Regions from separate parts of the Streptococcus sp. 27098_8_82 genome, predicted to be linked through region 2. Evidence: predicted binding sites of a transcription regulator. Region 2 holds the regulator's gene; the other holds the start of a gene.
What was found. The regulator HrcA, encoded in region 2, represses chaperone genes, less so after heat shock. The targets are predictions, from matches to a motif close to TTAGCACTCNNNNNNNNNGAGTGCTAA.
Positions count from the first base shown of each region.

Region 1: groES (co-chaperone GroES) is a predicted target of HrcA. The motif match lies at 2,009-2,035, and genes of this name have one in related genera.

Region 1 covers NZ_JAPVYB010000010.1:59,870-63,288, forward strand. Annotated here, with positions in the region: gene O3627_RS11160 (PTS mannose/fructose/sorbose/N-acetylgalactosamine transporter subunit IIC) at 1-633, shown strand, start outside; gene O3627_RS11165 (PTS system mannose/fructose/sorbose family transporter subunit IID) at 617-1,471, shown strand; gene O3627_RS11170 (hypothetical protein) at 1,566-1,856, shown strand; gene groES (co-chaperone GroES) at 2,060-2,341, shown strand; gene groL (chaperonin GroEL) at 2,365-3,419, shown strand, end outside.
Region 2 covers NZ_JAPVYB010000003.1:259,819-263,237, reverse strand. Annotated here, with positions in the region: gene grpE (nucleotide exchange factor GrpE) at 100-636, opposite strand; gene hrcA (heat-inducible transcriptional repressor HrcA) at 672-1,706, opposite strand; gene O3627_RS07455 (ABC transporter permease) at 1,870-2,598, opposite strand; gene O3627_RS07450 (ABC transporter ATP-binding protein) at 2,591-3,419, opposite strand, start outside.

The DNA.
Region 1 (3,419 bases), on a different contig from region 2:
GGTACAGTTTCCGCTGACGTGCGGGCGATCTCTTACATTGGGATTCCTCTTGCAATCTTATTTGTTCACTCTAAAGGCATCACCTCTGAATCTGCTATCGCTGCAGCAGCTGCACCAATCGGAGCAGCAGTTGGTACTATCGGTACAGTTCTCTTCTATGGAACAGCCACTACAAACTTGCTTTGGCAGCACATTGGCTGGAAAGCTGTTGAAAAAGGCGAATTCAAAAAGCTTTACGCTGTTGACTGGGTCTATCCTTGGATTTCCCACTTTGTCTTCTCTTTCCTCCCAACCATGATCATCACGAAGTTTGGTCCGAATATGGTTGAACTGATGAAGACTCACCTGCCAATGGATGGCTTCATCATGAAATCCCTCTTTACAGTCGGAGCTCTTCTCCCATGTGTCGGTATTGCCATTCTTTTGAAACAAATCGTTACCAAGGCTACTGACTTTATCCCATTCTTTGTGGGCTTCACCTTGGCTAAATCACTTGGTCTTAATTTGGTTGCCAGTGCAGTTGTTTCATTGATTTTTGCAGTAATTTACTATGAATTGGAAGTAATCAAATCAGCTCGAGTAACCGCGCCGGCTGGTGGAACTGACTTTGATGACGATGAGGAGGATATCTAAGATGGCTGAAAGAAAGAAAATAACTAAAAAGACTTTAGCGAAATCATTCCACCATTGGTACTATGGTCATTTGACTTGCTTCTCTCAAGAGCACATGCAGACTTTCGGCTACTTGACCTCTATGCTGCCAATCGTGGAAGAACTCTACAAAGACAAAGCAGAGCAGAAAGAAGCTATGCAGACCTATACAGCTTTCTTCAATACAGAACCTCAGCTCGGGGCTTTGGTAGTGGGGATTACAGCTGGTTTGGAAGAAGCGCGTGCCAATGGTGACGCTGTTGACGGCGAAACTATCAATGGTATGCGTGCCGGTCTCATGGGACCTATCGCGGGTATCGGTGATTCTTTGGTGGTTGGAACTTTGATTCCAGTTCTGCTGGGGATTGCCCTTGGCCTCTCTAAAGGTGGAAATCCTATCGGCGCTCTCTTCTACATCCTTGTCTGGAATGTTCTCATCTATGGCGGTATGCGCTTTGCCTACTTCAAAGGCTATGAATTAGGGGACAAGGCGGTAGAGTTCCTTGTAGGACCTAAAGGACAGGCGCTTCGTAAGGCAATCAGTGTCATTGGTGGTATGGTTATCGGGGCAGTTGCTGCAACTTGGGTCTCTGTAACGACTTCATTAGAGCTGAAAAATGCTGATGGCGAAGCCTTCCTGAAGCTGCAAGAAAAGATTGACGGTGTTTATCCAGGGCTCTTAACAGCTGGCTTTATCACTCTTTGCTGGTGGCTGATGGCTAAGAAAAAGGTATCACCAAACCTTGTTATGCTCCTCTTGGTTGTCATTGCTTTGATTGGTGTAGCGCTTGGCATCTTTGACCCTCAACTTAAATACTAATTCTCGCTCAATTTTAGGCTGGCAGTAAGTCCGATTTGCAGCTAGTCTAATACAAATTTGTTTGAGCAGAGTAAAAGAAAGAACGGAGAAGATCATGACAGAACAAGAATTGATTCAAGGCTATGAAACAGAAATTCACTACCAGAAGCATATGATTGAAAATCTAGGACGCTGGTTCAGTCTCTTCTTTGCCATTGCCAGCATCGGTCTTGTTCTGATTTATCTCTTTCATGAGACCAATCTCCTAGCACTGATTGCAGGAATCGTCCTAGCTCTACTAGGAATCTTAGCCATGCTTTTGTTTGGCTATGGTATCTATAGAGGACGCCTAAATCTGCAAAAAGTGATTGATGATTTTGAAGCAAAACTAAAACTTGCAAGATAGACATTCCCCCTAAAGACAAGTCTGAGAGGATTTTAGCTCGGACTTGTTTTTTTGAGTTTAGGGCCAAGTTAAGAAAAAATAAAATTTTTCTTTCATCTAGCCGGTTTTTTTCTTGACTATTTCTGACCAAGTGATAAAATAATAACTATAGATTAGCACTCGATAGTTTAGAGTGCTAAAAATTCAATCTTTGGAGGAAAACTATGTTAAAACCATTAGGAGACCGTGTGGTCTTGAAAGTAGAAGAAAAAGAGCAGAAAGTTGGCGGATTTGTCATTGCGGGCAACGGCCAAGCAGCGACTAAGACAGCTGAAGTTGTAGCAGTCGGTCAAGGTATTCGTACTTTGAACGGTGAGCTGGTAGCCCTGAGTGTCAAGGAAGGGGACAAGGTTCTCGTAGAAAATCACGCAGGCGTGGAAGTCAAGGACGGAGATGAAACTTATCTCTTAGTCAGTGAAGCCAATATTCTAGCAGTTGTCGAGTAAGATTAGAAGAGAGGAATAATAAAATGGCAAAAGATATTAAATTTTCAGCAGATGCAAGAAGCAGTATGGTTCGTGGAGTTGACATCTTAGCAAATACTGTCAAGGTGACTTTGGGTCCTAAAGGCCGCAATGTCGTTTTGGAAAAATCCTTTGGCTCACCCCTTATCACCAATGACGGTGTAACCATTGCCAAGGAAATCGAACTGGAAGACCATTTTGAAAATATGGGCGCTAAGCTAGTGTCAGAAGTTGCTTCAAAAACCAATGATATTGCTGGTGACGGAACAACAACAGCAACTGTTTTAACACAGGCCATCGTTCGCGAGGGAATTAAGAATGTTACAGCTGGTGCTAATCCAATCGGTATCCGCCGTGGAATTGAAGCAGCCGTTGCAACAGCTGTTGAAGCCCTGAAATCTAACTCAGTACCAGTTTCCAACAAGGAAGCTATTGCTCAGGTTGCTGCCGTTTCTTCTCGCAGCGAGAAAGTCGGCGAGTACATCTCTGAAGCTATGGAAAAAGTTGGAAATGACGGCGTTATTACTATCGAAGAGTCCAAAGGGATGGAAACTGAGCTGGATGTAGTTGAGGGAATGCAGTTTGACCGCGGCTACTTGTCTCAGTACATGGTAACCGACAATGAAAAAATGGTAGCCGAACTGGACAATCCTTACATCTTGATTACTGACAAGAAAATTTCTAATATTCAAGAGATTCTGCCATTATTGGAAAATATCTTGAAAACTAACCGTCCGCTTTTGATTGTGGCGGATGATGTGGACGGTGAAGCTCTGCCAACACTTGTTCTTAACAAGATTCGAGGAACCTTTAATGTCGTAGCTGTCAAGGCACCTGGCTTTGGTGATCGTCGTAAGGCTATGTTGGAAGACATCGCTATCTTGACGGGCGGTACAGTGATTACAGATGATCTTGGTTTAGAGCTCAAAGACGCTACGATTGAAGCGCTTGGACAAGCTTCTAAAGTCACTGTTGATAAAGACAGCACTGTGATTGTAGAAGGTTCTGGTAATCCTGAAGCCATTGCTAACCGTGTGGCAGTCATTAAGTCACAGATTGA
Region 2 (3,419 bases):
TCTTTGGTTCGCTTCGCTCACTATTGCAAAGCTGAACAATTTTTTATCTTTCTTCATAGTTTATTGTCGTTTCGGACAAGATTTTTCAAGTTTTCTAGCCTAGTTATAGACCACTACCATTGCTGGGCGCAGGATACGGTCATGAAGTTTGTAGCCTTTTTGGAAGACCTGCGCTATAGTGTCAGCTGGGTGCTCATCATCAGCTGGAACTGTTTGAATGGCCATATGATAGTTATGGTCAAAAGCTCCGTCAGCTGGAATTTCTTCGATGCCCTCTTCTTTGAGAGCATGAATCAAGCTTTCCTGCACCATTTCCAGCCCCTTTTTGACATCATCTGTCAGACCTTCAACGGCAAGCGCGCGCTCCAGATTATCTATCGAAGGCAAAATAGCTTTTGCCAAATCCTGGCTGCGGTATCTTTGCAGCTGCTGGCGTTCTTCATTTGCTCGGCGCTGGATGTTCTGCATTTCTGCATGAGCGCGGAGATATTTGTTTTCAAAATCTTCTGCCCGCTCATTAGCTAGTTCTAACTCTGATTTTTCAGGGCTTACTGATTCAGCTTGCTCAGCTGTTTCTACAGCTTCCTCTTTTACTTCCACATCTTCTGGATGTTCTTCTTGTTTATGTTTTGCCACAAGGCACCTCCTTTTTAGGAATATTTATACTATATTTAGTGGACTTCGTAGTGATTACTGCTAAGGTAACGATAGAAGTCGGTTAGTTTCATAGTCAGCACGCGGTTGACGACATTCATCTGACTGACCAGTCGTTGGTAGTCAAGATTGACCGGACCGACAACTGCCAGCACTCCAAAGCCTCGATAAGGAATCAGGAATTTGCTGGAAATCAGTGTCAAATCAGCCAAACAGCTTTCTCTACTGTCTGCCACGCGCACGCTTTGCATCTGATCTTCAGCCAAACTATCGCGAATTTCAAATGCTACTTTCTGCGGGTCATCAAAAAACTGATAGGCCGTCAGGTCTGAGAATTCCAAGAGCTGAACCTTGCCAGACAGAATCACATTTTCCTTGAAAATATCACCAAAGATATGCTCAAAAAGCTGGATGACATTGTCCGTCGTAGTGAAATAGCGCTGGATAATCTGCGGAATTTCCGTCCGAATCTTGTAATGGATGTCCAGCACTGTCTGTCCCAAGAACCGCTCCCTTACTAGGCCTTTAAGCCTATCCAGGTCTTCTTTTAAGAAGTTGCGCGGAATCATAAACTGACTAGTGATGGTATTGGACTCATCCAAGGTGAAGACCGCCAGAGCCGTGTGCTGACTGAGCACAACGATGTCAAAAGCTGTCAAACGCTGCCGACTGGGTTCTACATCCAGTGCAACAACCGTGCATCCACTGAGCTTGGTTAAAAGGTCCGCTGCCTGTTGAAGAATGTCCTCCAAGTTGAAAAACTCATGGTCAAAGGCTTTGATAACCTCATAAAGTTCATTCTCAGCGAGACGATCAAAGGACAGAGAATGCTTGACAAAGTACTGAAAACCAGCCACGCTAGGCTTACGGCCGCTGGACGTATGCGCCTTTTCCAGAAGCCCCTGCTTTTCCAAAGCTGCCATATCGTTTCGGATGGTGGCACTACTGGAATTGATAGAATCCTGCAGGGCTTTGGAGCCGACCGGCTCGTGAGTCTTGGTAAAGATATCAATAATCAAATTCAAAATCTCATTTTGACGCTCCGTGACCACGGCATCACCTCCAATAAAGATTCTGCTGTCAATTAGCACTCAGCCACCTCGAGTGCTAACTCATGATTCTATTATACACTCTTCTACTCCAAAGTCAAGACAAAAACTCAAAAAATTAGCACTCTTTTTACAAGAGTGCTAAAAATCGGTCTAGCGACCTAGATTAGTCGTCCAAGATTTGCAAACGGCGCATCAAATAGAAAGAAATTCCTGAAAAAAGAAGCAGCCAAACTACAAGAGCCAAGAATTCTCCGCTCCATAAATGGAAATGAGACCAATCTTTCATATAACTAGTAAAGAGGCCCATAAAGCTATAACGCAGCACCTTAAATAAATCCTCGCTCATATTTGAAAACATAGGAATAAATGCCGCCAAGAGCATGGCTGGAACACTAAGAGATTGTGCCATGACCTGATTTTTACAAAACAGACCAACCATTAAAAAGAAGAAAATTAAGACCAGCATGGTCAATAAGAGAACCAAACTATAGCTGAACAGATGATTAGAAAGCTTGGCTCCCACCAAAAGTGGGGTAATAACGATATAAAAAATCCCAATAATCGCAGGCCAGATTAAAGCAGAGAGAATGTATTGACCCGCTGTCACACCAGCCAAGCGCAAACTTTGCAAATTACGTTTTTCCCTTTCCTCAGCTAAGATTATAATAATGGGTGTTCCAACAGACATGGCTAGAGAGAAAGGCAGAGAGATCGTAAGCAACATAATAGCTAGTTTATCCACTCCAATTTCCTTACCTGCTCCATTCAGAGAAAAAATAAATTTATAGAGAAAAATGAGGAAAATCGGCATAAAAACCTGCAATAGAATACTTTTATTAGCTAGTGTCACTTGACCTCTCAGCCAAATCATACCTTTGAATTTATTAGACATTTAAGGTACCTCCTGTCAACGTGATAAAAACATCTTCCAAAGTTGGTTCGCAGGAATGAATACTGATAACGTTGGACAAATCCAAACCACCTTGCAGTTCATCAAAGGTAACTGTCTTCGTCGTCAAATCTTCATATTCTAAACGAACCTTCTTATCTGTATTATACTTTTGGATTATCTCATGCGGACTGCCCACTTCGACTAATTTTCCTTTACTTAGCAAGGCCAAGCGATCACACAAGAGGGTAGCTTCTTGCATATCATGAGTCGTCAAAAAAATAGTTGTCCCCTGAGCTTTTAGTTCCAGCAGCAATTCGTGAATGGTGCGAGAGGTTGACGGATCTAAACCACTGGTTGGCTCATCCAAGAAGAGCAGTTTAGGTCGATTAATCAAGGCTCGGACCAGCAACATGCGCTGCTTCATACCCGTAGATAGTTTTTCAGCCACCTTGTTGCGACTATCATAAAGCCCCACTTTTCGGAGAAGTTCATCGACTTCTGTCATCTTAACACCAAAGAGCATAGCATAGGCTTTGAGATTTTTATAAAGTGACATCTTTTCATAAAAACCGCTGCCATCGCTGACAATCCCAATCTGCTCCAGCACTTCTGCCTTTAAATCCTCAACCGGTGCAGACAGCACATGAGCTGTCCCAGCATCTGCAGACAACTGACCAGTCAAGACATTGATAGTCGTCGTTTTACCAGATCCAGATGGTCCTAGGAAGCCAAAGATTTCTCCCTCTCGGATGGAAAAATCGATTCCTGCTAAGGCTTCTTGTTCCTTGAATTTCTTTTTCAAGCCTTGCACTTCAATAATG